3 regions of the Nocardia sp. NPDC060259 genome follow, and region 1 is predicted to be linked to each of the others. Evidence: riboswitches for the same ligand, from Rfam matches in the RefSeq annotation. Region 1 holds a riboswitch; each other region holds the start of a gene.
The links. Region 1 has a riboswitch for S-adenosylmethionine ahead of ACFWF2_RS04020 (ABC transporter substrate-binding protein). Riboswitches for the same ligand answer to the same signal wherever they lie in the genome.

Region 1 (5,529 bases):
CGACAGGGCGTTCACCAGTTCCAGTTTGTGCTCGACGAGCACGATGGTCTGGCCTGCGGCTTTCAGCTCGGCGAGTTGCTGCCCGACCTCGGCGGTCTCGGTCTGGTTCATGCCCGCCGCTGGCTCGTCGAGCAGCAGCACCGTGGGCCGCAGGGCCAGTGCCCTGGCGATCTCGGTGCGGCGGCGATTGGCGTAGGACAGGGTGTAGGCGTTGTGCTCGGCGCGGGGTTCGAGCCGTTCGGCGAACCGGGCCAGCTGGGTGTCGACGAGGGCGGTCGTCGCGCGGCGTTCGGCGCGGACCGCCGGGGTCGGCACCAGGGACAGCACCGTCTCGGCCAGCAGCGGAATCCAGCGCAGCACCGGGATCCGGGCCAGCGACTGCCACGGCCTGGCCGCGGTGACCGTCGTATGCAGGCCGATCTCGACGTTCTCGCGCACGGTCAGGTTGCCGAACACCCTGCCGTTCTGGAAGGTCCTGGCGATGCCTGCCCGCGCCGCGGCCTCCTGCGAGCCGGGCCGCAGCCGAGTGCCTGCCACCTCGACGCGACCCTCGTCCGGGCGCAGCACGCCCGAGATGAGGTTGACCGTGGTCGTCTTACCGGAGCCGTTGGGTCCGATGATCGACACGAATTCACCGGGGGCGACGTTCAATTCGATGCCGTCGACCGCGCGGACGCCGCCGAAGGACTTGCGCAGGCCGGTGACCGCGAGCACGGGCTCATGCGGGGACGGGGACACGTTCACTCCTCACCAGAACACCCTGCGGACGGAACCGGATGATCAGCAGCAGCACCACGCCGTAGAGCAGGATGCGTGCCTCCGGTGCCAGCCGCAGCGCCTCGGGGACACCGATCAGCACCGCGGCGCCGAGCACCGCGCCGTACGGCGATCCGGTGCCGCCGAGCACGAGCACGGTGACGATCAGCAGGGACATGGGCAGGTTGAACACGGTCGGGTCGATGTAGCTGTACTGATGGGCGAGCAGCGCGCCCGCGATCCCGGAGAACAGGGCGCTGATCGCGAAGGCGAGCGCCTTGTAGTCGCGCACCGGGATACCGGATGACCTGGCCGCGACCTCGTCGGCGCCCACCGCCCGCAAGGCGGTACCGAGCCGGGACCGCTGCACACCGACGACCACCGCGAGGGTGATCGCCAGGAACACCAGCTCCAGCCAGAACACCTCGGTGTTCTCGGTGAACTCGTGGCCGAGGATGCTCGGCACCGGAATGCCGAAGATGCCGTAGCTGCCCCTGGTCAGCGACTCCCAGTTGCGGATCACCGCGACGATCACGATGCCGATCCCGAGGGTGGCGATCGCGACGTAGTGCCCGTTCAGATTCCACAGCGGCGCGGCCAGGATCGAGGAGATCACCGCGGCAAGCACACCGCCTGCCAGCGCCGCGGCGAGGAACGGCCAGTCGTGGTTCACCGTCAGGATGGCCGAGGTGTACGCGCCGATCGCGATCGGCCCTGCCTGTCCGATCACCAGTTGCCCTGCCGAGCCGGCCACCAGCGTCATCGAGACCGCGATGATGGCGTAGGCCAGGATCTGGGTGCCCACCACGATGGCGTAGTTGTTCGCGACCAGCGGCACGATCAGCGCCGCCACCGCGAACGCCCCGACCGCGTGCCACCATCGCACCCTGAGCTGCCTGCCGACACCGAGGAACGTGCCGGTGAGCGGTTCGGCGCTGATGGCGGGCGCCTTCGCCAGCAACCCACCGGGCCGCAGGACCAGGAACGCCACGAGGACGCCGAAGGTGATCAGATCGCGGTAGCCGTCGCCGAAGACATAGATCCCGAACGCCTCGAGAATGCCGAGCGCGAAGCCGCCGATCACCGCTCCGGGAATCGAGCCGAGACCGCCGATGGTGGCGGCGACGAAGCCGGTGAGCCCGGCGAGAGTGCCGCTGGTCGGCGAGATGTTCGAGTTGTACAGGCCGACGAAGATTCCCGCGAGCCCACCGAGCCCGGAGGCGATCGCGAAGGCGAGCACCTGGATGCGCGACACCCCGATGCCCATCTGGGCTGCCGCGTCCGGGTCCTGGGCGGTGGCGCGGATGGCCAGGCCGTACCGGCTGAACCGGAGGAACCCGGCCAGCCCGGCCATGACCGCCAGGGTGATCGCGAACATCACCAGATCGGAGGTGCCGAAGCGGACACCGCCGAGCTGGAAGTTGTTGGTGGGCAGCACCTGTGGGAACGGGCGCGTGTCCGGGCCGAACACGATCTGGGTCAGGTTCTCGATGATCAACCCGGCCGCGACCGTCGCCAGCAATGCCGCGATGGCGGGCGCCTTGCGCAGCGGGTGCACGGCCAGGACGTCGATGAGGACGCCGACCACCGCGGTGATCGCGACCACCGACACGATGGTCAGCCACAGGGGGAAGCCCTGTTCGGCGATCAGCCACCAGCCAAGGATCGACCCGAGCGCGAAGACGGCGCCGTGCGCGAAATTGATGACATTGGTGACGCCGAAGATGAGGGTGATGCCCACGGCGAGCAGCGCGTACGCGTTGCCGTGGACCACACCGGCGACGAGGGTGTCGAACATCAGCGATTGCCGGTCGGGACGAACTTACCGCCCGTCAGCACCAGTTCGCGCGGGCTCACGCCCTTCGGGCGGCGGGTCTCCTGATCGAACGCGAAGGTGCCGAGACCGATTCCGGTGAACCGGGTTTCGGTCTTCAGGCCGTCCAGGACGCCTTCGCGAGTGGCCCCGCCCTTCTTGGCCGCCTGCACCACCACATTCAGGGCGTCGTAGGCGTAGACATTGAAGTCACCGGGGTCGGTGTTGAACTTCGCGCGGAACTTGGTGACGAAATCCTGCACCTTCGGGTCGGGGTCGGCGGGGCTGAAGATGCCGTTGACGATGTCGCCCTCGGCCGCCGCGCCCGCCAGCGAGATGAACTGCGGGGTGTTCTGACCACCGAAGAACTGACCGGTGAAGCCGACGTCACGCAGCTGCTTGACCACCAGCGCGCCGTCGGGTCCGTAGCCCAGGTGCACGAACGCCTCCGGGTTCGCCTCGCGGCCCTTGATCAGGATCGGCTTCACATCGGTGGAGTCGGGCAGAATCGGCGAGGAGTAGACGATCTCCACGCCCTTCTGCTTGGCGAACTTCTCGAAGAACTGGAATGCCTGCTTGCCCCAGTCGGTTTCGAGGTAGACCACCGAGACCTTCTTGGCCTTCTTGCTCACCCACTCGGCATTGCGCTCCTGGAACACGTCGAGGGTGATCGACGGGCTCCACGAGTAGGCACCGGCCTTGGTGAAGTCCACCGCGGAGTTGGTGAAGCCGTACTGGACGAGCTTGCCGCGGTTGTAGATCGGCGACGCGGCGATCGACGCCGGGGAGGAGAAGTCGCCCAGCTCGGCGATGATCGAGGAGTCGTCGACGAACTTGGTGGCGATCGGCACCGTCTGCTTGGGGTCGGATTGCGAGTCCTCCCACTTCAATTCGACCTTGCGGCCGTTGATGCCGCCCGCGGCGTTGATCTCGTCGAGGGCGAGGTCGAAGCCCTGCTGCCACAACCGGCCGTACTCGGCGGACGGACCGGTGCGCGGACCGGAGACGCCGAAATACACCGGGCCGTCCGCGGAACCACCGCCGCCCGCGTCGCTGCAACCGACCACCGCGGCCGCCACACTCACCGCGGCCAGCGCACCCGCCACAATCTTGAAACGACGGCGCGAGCCGATCGAGAACTTGCTCATTGATGATTTCCTTCGAATCCGGACGCCAGGGAACCCCGGGCATTCAGCGCTTGCGCTCTCTTTTTCGAGAGCGCCTGGTCGTCACCCGGGGCACCCCACCGCCAAGCGAGGGTTGCCGATCAGCGAGCCGGGGCTCGAAATTGCTGATACTCGTGACCGTGGGAGGAAATGTAGCAGCAGGTCCGGGCGCCACGATCGTGTTCGATACCGTTCCGGGACAGCCGGATACAGCCCTAGCTGCGGCATCGGCGCGCCGCGGGTTTGCGATCAGCTCGAGACAAAAGGCCGCGCCGGGCGGTCGGGAATCACGGCGGGGATCAGCGCAGCGTGCGACAAATCATTGTCGCGGGTCCGCGGGCTCGGTACTGCTATTCCCCATGACCACTCTGCTGCACATCAATGCCTCCGCACGCGGCGAATTCAGTCAATCTCGCGCCATTGCACAGACTTTCATCGAAACGCTCGCCGCGAAGGATTCCGGCTTGCAGGTCGACACGCTCGACCTGTTCGACGCGGGACTGCCCGAATTCGGCACCGATGCGGCCGCGGCCAAACTGGCCGTGTTCACCGGGTCGGAGCAGACGCCGGAACAGGTCGCCGCCTGGGAGCAGGCACGCGCCGTGTTCGACCGGTTCGCCGCCGCCGATCTGTATGTCGTCAACATCCCGATCTGGAACCACGGGGTGCCCTACATCCTCAAGCAGTACGTCGACATCGTCACCCAGCCCGGGTGGGCGTTCGGCTTCGATCCCGAGGTCGGCTACACCGGCCTGCTCGACGGCAAGCGGGCCGTCACCGTGTACACCAGCGGTGTGCACCAGCCGGGCGTGCCGATCCAGTTCGGCAACGACTTCGCCACCCCGTTCGTGCAGGACTGGCTGCGATTCATCGGCGTGAAGGACGTCGCCGAGATCCGCTTCGCCCCGACCGTGCTCACCGAGGACCCGCAGGTCGGCTTCGCCGCGGCCAAGGAACGTGCGCGTGAGCTCGCCGGCGACTACTGAGACGTGGGCGCCGACCGGGCGCACCGTCGCGACGATCTGCGCCGTCGGCATTCTCGTCGTCGGGCAGTTGTACGTGGTGCTTCCGGTCCTGGGCGATCTGGCCGCGGCGTGGGGCACCTCCCGCGCCGCGGCGACCTGGACGACCACCGCGTTCGGGCTGGCCTACGGCGCCGGATTCCTGGTGACCGGGCCGCTGTCGGACCGGTGGGGGCGCAGGCCCGTGATCGTGACCGGCCTCGCCGCGACCGCGGTGTCCACGCTGGTGGTGATCACCGCACCGAACCTCGGCGCCGGACTCGCCGCCCGGATTCTGCAAGGACTCACCGCGTCCTTCTTCGCCCCCGCGGCCTTCGCCTACCTCGCCGAGCGCATCGCTCCCGCCCGACGCGTCTTCGCCCTGACCTGCCTGACCAGCTCTTTCCTCGGTGCGGGCGTGATCGCGCAGGTGCTGGCCCAGGTCATCGACGACGTGTTCGGGTGGCGGGCGGTATTCGTCACCGGTGCACTGAGTTTCACGGTGTCGGCCGTGGTGCTGCACGCCGTCCTCGAGCCGGGCAAGCGCCGGGCCGCGGCATCGGCGGGCACAGTGTTCACCGCGTTCGCCACCCTGCTGCGCACCCCGCGCCTGACCCTGCTCTACCTGAGCTGCCTCGCCGTCCTCGGCTCCTTCGTCGGCATCTACACCGGCGTCCAGCTGGCGCCGCCTGCCGGCGCCGGTGCCGGCGGTGCCGCACTGCTCGCACTGCGAGCCAGCGCGATCCCGGCCATGATCGCGATCCCCCTGCTGGCCACCAGATTGGCGGCGATC
Region 2 (5,529 bases), on a different contig from region 1:
CGCAATCGACCTACTCTGGATCTCATGCGCAGGTCGTCTCTTCCGGCGGTCGCATGCCGCGTCGCCGATACCCTCATCGCCCGCGGGCATCACGGCGTCATCGTTTCCCCCGAGACGCCAGCCCCCACCGCGGCCGATGCCGCTCGGGCCATGGGCGCCCACCCCACCGCGATCATCACTTCCCAGGTCTTCCTCCTCGACAACGACCCGGTCCTGATCCTGGTCGCCTGCCATCACCAGGTCGATCTGAGCCGCACCGGCAAACGCCTGGAAGGCACCCTGATCCCCGCCCCCACCGCCCTGGTGGAGCGCATCACCGGCCAGCACATCGACGGCACCGCCCCCGTCGGCCACCCGACGAACCTCCCCACCTGGGTCGACACCGCCCTCGCCGCCCACCCCGAGGTCTGGGCTGCAGGCGGCCACCCGAACACGGTGTTCCGCACCAACTTCCGCGAACTCGTCCGCATCACCGCCGGCCTGCCGATCGAGATCGACTGAGGTCGGCCGCGCGCGATGTGCGTCAACCGGGCAGAAGGGCCCCTGTGCGAGGTTCCGGCGCGGGCGTAGTTTGGGGCGGTGAGTGAAGTGCGACGAACCCCGGCCGAGCTGGTGGTCCCCGATGATCTGAGCGGGATCACCGCCGAGCAGTACCGGGAATCGATGCGGCACTATCCGGCCGGAGTCACCGTGGTGACCATCGGCGCCGAGACCGGCCCGGTGGGCTTCACGGCGACGTCGTTCGCCTCGCTCTCCCTGGAACCACCCCTGGTGTCGTTCAACATCGCCCACACCTCGTCGAGCATCGACGCACTGCGCGCCGCCGACTCGGTCGTCATCCACTTCCTCGGCGAACACCAGCACCACCTCGCCCACCGCTTCTCCCGCACCGCCGCCGACCGCTTCACCGACCGCTCCCTGTGGACCACCCTCGACACCGGCGAACCGGTCCTGCACGGCACCCCCCTCTGGCTCCGCACCACCCTCCACCAACTCATCGACATCGGCGACCACACCCTCGCGGTCGGCCTGGTCACCCGAGTCCACGACCAAACCCACGAATCCCCCACCGCCGCCCCCCTCCTCTACTACAACGGCAAATACCACCGCCCCACCGCCCTCGACACCTGATCGGGTGGGGCGGCGGGCGACGGCGAGAACTCAGCCGATGAGGCAGGGGGCGGCGCCTGCGGGGGAAGCGGCGGTGAGGGGGCGGGTTTCGGGGGTGGGGTTCCAGAGGCCTTCGGTGGTGGTGTAGGTCCAGGTTGGGCCGGATTCGGTGAGGGTGGCGATGGCCGTGATCAGGCGGTCTACGTCGGTGGTGGTGGTGCCGAGGCCGATGCTGGCGCGGAGGGCGGCGTCGAGGCCGAGGCGGGTGAGGAGGGGGTGGGCGCAGAAGCGGCCGTCACGGATGCCGATGGCGTGTTCGGCGGAGAGGTAGGCGGCGACCTGGCCGGGGGCGTAGCCGGCGACGGTGAAGGCGACGATGCCGACGCAGTCGGGGCTGTCGGACCAGATGCGGACGATGTCCACGCCGGGAATCGCGGCCAAACCGTCGCGCAGACGGTCGGCCAGGAAGCGTTCGTTGGCAACGAGTTCGGTGGGATCGATGGCGGCCAGCGCGTCACAGGCGGCGGCGATCGCGGCCGCGCCGAGCACATTCGGCGAGCCCGCCTCGTGCCGCTGCGGCGCCGCGGCCCACTCGACCTGTTCCACACCGACTTCGCGCACCGCGCCACCACCGGCCAGGTACGGCTCGCCCGCGTCGAGCCAGTCCCGCCTGCCGACCAGCACACCGGCGCCGAACGGCGCGTACAGCTTGTGCCCGGAGAAGGCGAGATAGTCGATCCCGTTCTCACGCAGCGAAATCCGGCGATGCGGGGCCAACTGCGCCGCGTCGACGAGAATCCGCGCGCCGCACAAGTGGGCGATGGTGGCCAGCCGCTCCAGCGGCAGCACCTCACCGGTGACATTGGACGCCCCGGTCACCGCGAGCAATGCGGCGGGCTTGCTGCACAATTCGGCGACGACCCGCCGGATCGTCTCCTCGACGGTGTCGGCCGCCCGCACGACCCGACGACCGTGCGCGGTCCACGGCAGGAAGTTCGCGTGATGCTCGATATCGAGCACGACGGTCTCGCCGGGCACGCAGCCTGCCAGCAGGTTCAGCGAATCGGTGGTGTTGCGGGTGAACACGACGACCTGGTCGTCACACGCGTCGACGAACCGGGCGACGGCGCCACGCGAGGCCTCGTAGCACTCGGTGGAGATCCGCGAGGCGTAGCCCGCGCCGCGGTGCACGCTGGCGTAGTACGGCAGCAGCTGCGAGATCCGGTCGGTGACCTGCCGCAACGCGGGCGCGCTCGCCGCGTAGTCGAAGTTGGCGTAGGTGCTTGTGCCGCCCTGCACGAGCGGAACCTGCAGGTCGGCGCCGGACACGGCGGCCAGGGCACAGGTGGGGTCGATTACTGCGGTCATGACGAAATCCCGTCGGCTCAGGGACTCGTTCCCGAAAAGGGTGCTGCGAGTCCGCGCTTGCCGCGCCCACTGCGGACGGCGGCCTGGTCGTCACCCGGAGCACCCCACCGCGGAGGAGGGTTGCCGACCAGCTAGCCGGGGCTTGTCGCTGGTACTCGTGACCTGTTGACGAGAGTGACAGACGATCCAGGGAGCTGTCAACCACCACCATCGGCACGCCCGAACCGACAGGAATCGCCGACGCCGGGTCGCCACGCAACTAGCATCCGACGAAGGCGACGGCTACGCCGACGACTCGGCAGATCAACGTGGCGCTGCGGGTGGGTTCTGATGTCAAACCGGTACACAAGGGGTGAACTTTGCCCGCGATGGACGCCGTACGATCGAGTGAACCGAAATCAGTCCATGCCTTCGATCGGAAGAACACCATGTCACACGCCCTGAGCTCCACACCGGCGGACGTGAACGCCGATCTAGCAGACGAATTCGTCCACCTTGCTCGGTTGGCGATGGCAGGCCGCGAACAGGACGTCACCATGTTCGTCCGCCGCGCCGCGCGCCGGCATCGCACCGACTGCCCCGAGCTCGCCGAGGCCCTGATCGGACTGCTCAGACAGAACCCGACGCGGGCCAATCCGCTACGCGCCGAACTCGATACGCCGATCCCCGTCGACGGCGACAGCCGCCTGCCGCTGCTGCGGGTCGTGCCGCCCGGCGCCACCGCGGAGGTGCCGATCCTGCCCGCCGAGACCTACCGGGTGCTCACCCAGATCGTCGACGAACGCAAGCAGGCCGACCGTCTCGCCGCCGCCGACCTCACCCCGGCGCGCAGCCTGCTCTTCGTCGGTCCGCCCGGCGTCGGAAAGACCATGGCCGCGGCCTGGCTCGCCCATCAGCTGGAGTTGCCGCTGGTGGTGCTCGACCTGGCCACGATCATGAGCAGCCTGCTCGGCAAGACCGGCACCAACCTGCGCCACGCCATCGACTACGCCAAGCAACGACCCTGCGTGCTGCTGCTCGACGAACTCGACGCGATCGCCAAGCGCCGCGACGACGACCGCGATGTGGGCGAGCTGAAACGCCTGGTCACGGTGCTGCTGCAGCAGATCGACGACTGGCCGTCGGGCGCCGGTCTGGTGATCGGCGCGACCAACCACGCCGAGCTCCTCGACCCGGCCGTGTGGCGGCGCTTCGACGTCACCGTCGGCTTCGAGCTGCCGGAGACGACGCAGCGCGGTGAGGCGATCCGCCGCTTCGCAGGCCAACCGCTACCCGATGCCGCCGTCGACGCCGTCGCCATCGCGTCGAAAGGCTTGTCGTTCAACGATATCGAGCGCACGATGCTGCGGTTGCGGCGTCGTTGCGTGCTCGATGACCAGCCGCTGCCGGACTTGATGGCCGAGCATTCCGCGCGTCTGGTAGCTGAACTTTCGCGGACCGATCGGTTACAGCTGGCACAGACCCTGGTCGGCATGTCAGGCTTGTCTCAGCGCCAGATCAGCGCGCTGACGGGGGTGTCGCGCGATACCCTCCGTGGCTTCACGCACCGACGGCAATAACGTGCTCGCTGGGGGGATTTCGGGTGGCCGGACCGCGATTTCTGATCGGCTTCGGTGAGCGGCTGACCGCGCCGATCGCCCCCGGCAGAGGCGGTGATTCGCCGCAGCCGCCGTATACGGTCGCGCAGGCGCGGGTCCGGCTCGCGCCGATGGTGCGCGCGGCGAGCGAGAGCGCGGTGGCGCTGCCCAGGGTCGCCTGCCCGGACGACGAGACCGTCACCGCGGTCACTCTGCATCCGCAGTATGTGTCCACAAGCGGTTATCCCACCAGGCTTCTCGCGTCGATGGAGTTCGACCCGCTGGGCAGCAGGCCGGTGACGGTCGTACCGGACGGCCATGCGCCGCGAGCCAGCACGCTGCTGTTTCTCGCGACGACCCGCGCCAACCTGCGGCTGCTCGCCACTCGCATCTGCGCCGAGACTCCGTTGCGCGCCGCCGAACACGGCATCGTCAGCTTGGCCGAGTTCCGCCTCAACTCCTCCGCCGATCGGCTGAGACTGACTGCCGCCCAGCCGGATTCGGAGACCGTGGCCGAGCTGGTCCTGCACTCCGGCCGTGACATCGCCCTGCAGGGCCTGCTCGACTACTCCCGCGATCTGGATCTCGACGTCGCGATCGACCGCAGACTCGACAACGGCGGTCTCGCCTTCGTCCCGGTCACCGGCACCCACGCGGCCGTCGCCGCGCTGGCAGGCTATTCGTTCACCAGGGTGATCCGCCGCATGCCACGAATGCGGACCCAGCTCGGCCGCGATACCCGCTCCACCGCAACACTTTCGCGCTTCCGCCCTGACCTGCCGACCGCCGAGCCGACCGACCGCGAGCTCACCATCGCCGTGTTCGACGGCGGGTTGCCCGCGCGCACCCCACTGACCCGCTGGGTCGACGCGCACACTTTCGCCGACAGCGCGGCGTCGCATCGCAATTACCTCGACCACGGCCACCGGGTCACCTCGGCACTGCTGTTCGGCAGCGTCGACCCCGCGCATCCGGTGCCGGTGCCCTACGGCTACATCGACCACTACCAGGTGCTCGACGAGGACACCGACGACGACCAGTGCGAGCTGTACGCGGCCATCGACCGCATCGACAGCGTCCTGCGCCAGCGCAAATACGAGTTCGTCAATGTCAGCATCGGCCCCGAACTGCCGATCGAGGATGACGAAGTGCACGCGTGGACCGCGTTCTGGGACGACTACCTCAGCGACGGCACCACCCTGGCCACCATCGCCGTCGGCAACAACGGGGAGGCTGATCGGCCCAGTGGCAATGCGCGCGTGCAGGTTCCGGCCGACAGCGTCAACGCGCTGGCGATCGGATCGTCGGATCGCAGTGGCGCGCTGTGGAATCGGGCGCCGTATTCGGCGATCGGGCCCGGTCGTGCGCCCGGCACGGTGAAACCCGATCTGCTCGCGTTCGGCGGCAGCGACGACGAACCGTTCCATGTCGTCGGCCCGGACGGCACGGCGATCCCCGATTCCGGGACCAGCTT
Region 3 (5,529 bases), on a different contig from region 1:
TGCCGCCTTGCGTACGGCTCGCGCCGAGATCCTGGCCCGCGCGGAATCCCTTGTCCGCGTGGGTATCGCGATGTCGCCGCGCTGGTCGGGGATGGACGCGGGCCTGCTCGCGAACTCGACCCTCACCGTCGCCGAGATGCTCGGCAGGCTGGCGGTCAACGAGCCGCAGGAGTATCCGCGCGAACGGCTCCAGGAATACGTCCGCTCGATCGTCACCCTGCTGACAGGTACGGCGAGAGACTGAGTCAGCGGCTCTCGCGGGCCAGGCGCATCGTCTCGGTGAGCAGCTTCGACACCGCGGCGGCCTCGGTCAGGAAGCCGTCGTGCCCGTCGCGCGAGTGCACGATCTCGAGACCGGCGCAGCCGGGCAGCCCCTCGGCCAGCTCGGCCTGGGTGTGCAGGGGGTAGAGCCGATCGGAGTCGACACCGCCCACCACGCACGGGACCGGGGTCGAGGCCAGCGCGGCGGCGATCCCGCCACGGCCGCGACCCACGTCGTGCCGGTTCATGGCCTCGCTGAGCAGTACATAGGTGGCCGGATCGAATCGCTGACAGAGCTTCTCGGCCTGGTGCTCGAGGTAGCTCTGCACCGCGTAGCGGCCGCCCGTCCACGGATCCTCGTCGCCCTGGGGCCGATTGGTGAAGCGGTGGTCGAGCTCGCCGTCGGTGCGGTAGGTCAGGTGCGCGATGCGCCGGGCCAGGCCCATGCCGGTCATCGGGGCGCGACCGGTGCCGTGATAGTCCCCGCCCTGCCAATCCGGGTCGGCGGTGATGACGGCCATCTGGGTGGTCTGGGTGCCGATCTGATCGGCGGTGGCGCGGGCGCCGACGGCCAGCACGAGCGCGGCCGCGACCCGCTCGGGCTGCCCGACGATCCACTCCAGCACTCGCATGCCGCCCATCGACCCGCCGACGACGGCGCCCAGCCGCTCGATCCCGAGCAGCTCGAGCAGCTGCGCCTCCGCGGTCACCTGGTCACGGATGGTCAGATCGGGAAAGCGCGAGCCCCACGGCGTGCCGTCGGGCGCGAGCGAGGACGGGCCGGTGCTGCCCTTGCAGCCGCCGAGCACGTTGGTCGCGATCACACACCATTCGTCGGTGTCGATCGGCGCGCCGGGCCCGACCATGCCCTCCCACCAGCCGGGCTGCGCGTTGTCCGCGCTGGCGATGACATGCGAGTCACCGGTCAGCGCGTGTTCGACGAGCACCACATTGTCGAGCGTGGGCGAGAGCTCGCCCCAGCGTTGCACCGCCAGCCGCACATCGGGGAGCACGGCGCCGTTCTCCAGCGCGACGTCCCCGATGGCGACCACGCCGAGTCGCCCGTCCGGCGGTGGCAGCAGGGCCACACCGGTTGCGGGACGGGCGATCGGCGATTCGGTGCTCACAGTCACGTCGTCGCCGCCGCGAAACCTGCGCGCAGATCGGCCAGGATGTCGTCGATTCCCTCGATGCCGACGGCGAGCCGGACCAGCCCCGGAGTGACGCCGGAGGCCAGTTGCTCTTCGGGCGTCAACTGCGAGTGCGTGGTCGATGCCGGGTGAATCACGAGAGAACGCACATCACCGATGTTAGCGACATGGCTGTGCAGGCTTAACGCGTCCACGAACTTCTTGCCCGCGTCGACACCGCCGCGCAGCTCGAACGCGACGATCGCGCCCGCGCCCTTGGGTGCGAGCTGCTTGGCCCGCGCGTACCAGGGCGAGGTCTCGAGCCCCGCGTAGTACACGGCCTCGACGCCCGGCTGCTCGGCGACGAACTTCGCCACGGCCCCGGCGTTGGACACGTGCCGTTCGACCCGCAGGCTCAGCGTCTCGATGCCCTGGGCGATGAGGAACGCGTTGAACGGCGACACCGCGGCACCCAGATCTCGCAGCAGCTGCACGCGGGCCTTCAGCGCGAAGGCGGGCGCGCCAAGGTCGGCGAACACCGCGCCGTGATAGCTGGGATCGGGCTCGGTGAAACCGGGGAAGCGCGCGTTGCCGTCGGCGTCGCGCACGGTCCAGTCGAAGGTGCCGCCGTCGACGATCGCGCCCGCGACCGCGGCGCCGTGCCCGCCCAGGTACTTCGTGGCCGAGTGCACGACGATGTCGGCGCCGTTGGCCAGCGGCTGGATCAGGTACGGGGTCGCGACGGTGTTGTCGACGATCAGCGGGATACCGGCCTTGTGCGCCACCTCGGCGATGCCGGGGATGTCGAACACCGCGCTGCTCGGGTTGGCGATGGTCTCGCCGTAGAAGGCCTTGGTGTTGGGCCGGATGGCGGCCTGCCACTGCGCCAGGTCGTCGGGATCCTCGACGAAGGAGACCTCGATGCCGAGCTTGGGCAGCGAGTAGTGGAACAGGTTGTACGTGCCGCCGTAGAGGTGCGGGCTCGACACGATGTGGTCACCGGCGCTGGCCAGGTTCAGGATCGCGTAGGTCTCGGCGGCCTGGCCGGAGGCCAGCAGCAGCGCCGCGACGCCACCCTCGAGCGCGGCGATGCGCTGCTCGACCGCGTCCTGGGTGGGGTTCATGATCCGGGTGTAGATGTTGCCCGGTTCGGCGAGACCGAACAGCGCGGCGGCGTGGTCGGTGTCGCGGAAGGTGTAGGAGGTGGTCTGGTAGATCGGCAGTGCCCGCGCGTTGGTGCTCGCGTCGGGGGCCTGGCCCGCGTGGATCTGCTTGGTCTCGAAGGACCAGTTCTCGGGCAGGGCAGAGTCGGTCATGAATTGCTCCAGGATTGTTTGCCGGTGTCTCGCGTCAGCTGGGTCGGATCGACGGACAACAACACATGGGGGCCTCCTGCAATGCGCGCTTGCTCTCGACCTTCGAGAGCCCGGTCATCACCCGGAGCACCCCACCGCAGCTGGAGGGTTGCCGACCAGCGAGCCGGGGCTTGGCGCTGGTACTCATGACCTTGCCGTCATGTTAACCGGCCATCGTGTCAGCGCGGAAACTTCCCCCGGTTTCGTCGCCTGGATCACTCCGCCGACGGTGTGCCGACCCCTGGCGTGTCGCCGTCGGCGTGCGCACCGCAGACGCGGCGAAGCTCGTGGTAGGCGCGCAGGATGGCGGCCTTGGTCACCCCGGCGGCGGCTTCCGGCGTCGAGCCGAGCAGCTCGTCCTCGATGGCGGCGAGCGAGAGGTGGCACAACATCTGCCAGGTGCCGGCCACCACCCGGACCGAGAAGTCGTCCGGCGTGGTCGCCATCCGCTCGGCGAGTTGCGCGCAGACCGAGACGTTCTTCTTCTCCGCGTATTCGAGGGCGCGCGCGTTCACGGCCTGGCTGGTCCGCATGATCCGCTGCATCTGCTGGAACTGGCGCAGGAACCGGATGCCGTCGGCCTCGGCCTCGGTATCGACGACCTGCAGGTAGGCGTCACACAGCGCCTTGAGTTCGTTGCCGGTGCGCGGTTGCCCGGCGAGTGCGACGGCGACGGTGCTGCCGAACTCGTCGATCGGCGCGAGCACGATGTCTTCCTTGAGCGGGAAGTAGCGGTTGACCGTGCGCGGGGAGACATCGGCGCCCGCGGCGATCTGCTCGACCGTCGTCGCGTCGAAGCCCTGTGTTTCACACAGTCGCAGCCCGACCTCGATGATCGCCGCCTTGGTCTGGAGCTTCTTGCGTTCACGCAGGCCCGCCGGCACGCGGTCGGCCGCGGTGGGGCCTGCCGGTTCGGTCGCCCGGTCCGCGCCGATCGGAGTGGTCGAGTCCAGCATCCCTCCAGATTACCGTCCGGCCTGATTTGTCTGTCTTTTCACGTCAAGTGGCGCAGTCAGACATTTTGCTCTTGACGCCAATTGTCTCGTGGTGCCAGGATTAGGCCAGCCTTCGAGTGACTAGGAGTCCGTGGTGACCGGCATCGAGATAGACGCGAAACAAACTGAGGCACAACAGAGTTCGATGCGATGGTGGGCGCTGGCTGTCCTCGCCTCCGCGCAGTTGATGGTGATCCTCGACGCCACCGTCGTCACGATCGCGCTCCCGTTCGCCCAGAAAGACCTCGGCATCAGCGAGGGCGACAAACAGTGGGCGCTCACCGCCTACACCCTGATCTTCGGCGGCCTGCTGCTGCTGGGCGGGAGGATGGCCGACTACCTCGGCCGCAGGCGCATCTTCCTGATCGGCCTGGTCGGGTTCGCCGCCGCGTCGGCGCTGGCCGGGCTCGCCCAGGACGGGTTGCAGCTGTTCCTCGGGCGTGGCTTGCAGGGCGCGTTCGCGGCGTTGCTCGCGCCATCGGCACTGTCGCTGTTGTCGGTGACGTTCACCGATGTCAAGGAGCGGGCGCGCGCGTTCGCGGTGTTCGCCGGGATCTCGGCGGGCGGTGTCGCGTTCGGGTTGATCGTCGGTGGCGCGCTCACCGAGTACGTGTCGTGGCGCTGGACCCTGCTGATGAACACGCCGGTCGCGATCGTCGCGCTGCTCGGCGCGCTGGCGGTCATCGTGCGCGATGTGCCGGTGCCGCGGGTCGGCGGTTACGACCTGCCCGGCGCCGTCACCGTGACGCTCGGGCTGGTGTCGATCGTCTACGGATTCAGCCGCGCCGCCGAACACGGCTGGCTGGCCGCGAGCACCCTCGGCCTGCTCGGGGCGGGCGCCGCGCTGCTGATCGCCTTCGTCGTCATCGAGGCGCGCTCGGCGAATCCGCTGCTGCCGCTGCGCATTCCGGGGGAGATCAACCGGGGTGGCGCGCTGCTGGCCGCGCTGTTCATCCCGATCGCCATGTTCGCGATGTTCCTGTTCCTGAGCTTCTACTACCAGAACACCCTCGGCTACTCGCCGCTGAAAGCGGGCGTCGCGTTCCTGCCGTTCCCGGTCGGCATCGCGATCTCGGCGGGAGTCACCAGCGCGCTGATGCCCAAGCTCGGCCCGCGTCCGCTGATGGTGGTCGGCGCGCTGCTCGGCACCGTGGGTCTGCTGTGGCTGGCCCAGCTCGGCTACGGCGACGGGTACGCGCTGAGCGTGCTGCCCGCCCAGCTGCTGATCGCGCTCGGTATGGGGCCGTTGTTCGTCGGCATGCAGGCCGTCGCGCTGCATCAGGTCGACGCCGACGACTCCGGCGTGGCCAGTGCTCTGCTCAATGCCGCCCAGCAGGTCGGCGGCGCGGTCGGCACCGCATTGCTCACCACGATCTCGGTGCAGGCGGCGAAGAACTACGCGACCGACAATCCGACCGTCGACCACCTCGTCGAGCGGGCCTCGATCCACAGCTACGACGTGGCGTTCTATGTCGGCGCCGGCTTCTTCCTCGTCGCCGCGGTGGTGATCGCGGTGATGATCAGGGACAAGCCGGAGAACCTGATCGAAGGCGACGAGCACGCCGCCCGGGTGCCGATCGCGGTCTGAGTACCGGATCGCCGAGCCCCGCATGCCTTTCCGGCGTGCGGGGCTCGCCTGTTGTCGCGCCACCGCCGGTCGTTCGACGTGCCGACGGTTTCGAGGCAACCGCAATTCGTTCGCAAGTGGCAGCCAATCGCTGGCGGTCACGCTCGGCTCATGACTATCGAGATTGCCGATGAGCACAACAACACCACCTCGGCGCCGCA

Region 2: it holds a riboswitch for S-adenosylmethionine, as region 1 does, so the genes downstream of both, ACFWF2_RS17280 (aminotransferase class V-fold PLP-dependent enzyme) here and ACFWF2_RS04020 (ABC transporter substrate-binding protein) in region 1, are expected to answer to the same signal.
Region 3: it holds a riboswitch for S-adenosylmethionine, as region 1 does, so the genes downstream of both, ACFWF2_RS01590 (bifunctional o-acetylhomoserine/o-acetylserine sulfhydrylase) here and ACFWF2_RS04020 (ABC transporter substrate-binding protein) in region 1, are expected to answer to the same signal.

The regions. Positions count from the first base shown of each region.
Region 1 is NZ_JBHXAY010000005.1:79,407-84,935, reverse strand. Features, by position in the region: gene ACFWF2_RS04030 (ABC transporter ATP-binding protein) at 1-738, opposite strand, end outside; gene ACFWF2_RS04025 (ABC transporter permease) at 719-2,554, opposite strand; gene ACFWF2_RS04020 (ABC transporter substrate-binding protein) at 2,554-3,717, opposite strand; SAM riboswitch class IV at 3,759-3,875, opposite strand; gene ACFWF2_RS04015 (FMN-dependent NADH-azoreductase) at 4,095-4,721, shown strand; gene ACFWF2_RS04010 (MFS transporter) at 4,699-5,529, shown strand, end outside.
Region 2 is NZ_JBHXAY010000041.1:48,877-54,405, reverse strand. Features, by position in the region: gene ACFWF2_RS17290 (YbaK/EbsC family protein) at 25-501, shown strand; gene ACFWF2_RS17285 (flavin reductase family protein) at 664-1,131, shown strand; gene ACFWF2_RS17280 (aminotransferase class V-fold PLP-dependent enzyme) at 1,162-2,478, opposite strand; SAM riboswitch class IV at 2,527-2,641, opposite strand; gene ACFWF2_RS17275 (AAA family ATPase) at 2,907-4,037, shown strand; gene ACFWF2_RS17270 (S8 family peptidase) at 4,061-5,529, shown strand, end outside.
Region 3 is NZ_JBHXAY010000002.1:90,619-96,147, reverse strand. Features, by position in the region: gene ACFWF2_RS01600 (TetR/AcrR family transcriptional regulator) at 1-244, shown strand, start outside; gene ACFWF2_RS01595 (homoserine O-acetyltransferase) at 246-1,394, opposite strand; gene ACFWF2_RS01590 (bifunctional o-acetylhomoserine/o-acetylserine sulfhydrylase) at 1,391-2,707, opposite strand; SAM riboswitch class IV at 2,788-2,898, opposite strand; gene ACFWF2_RS01585 (TetR family transcriptional regulator) at 2,962-3,702, opposite strand; gene ACFWF2_RS01580 (MFS transporter) at 3,836-5,329, shown strand; gene ACFWF2_RS01575 (hypothetical protein) at 5,480-5,529, shown strand, end outside.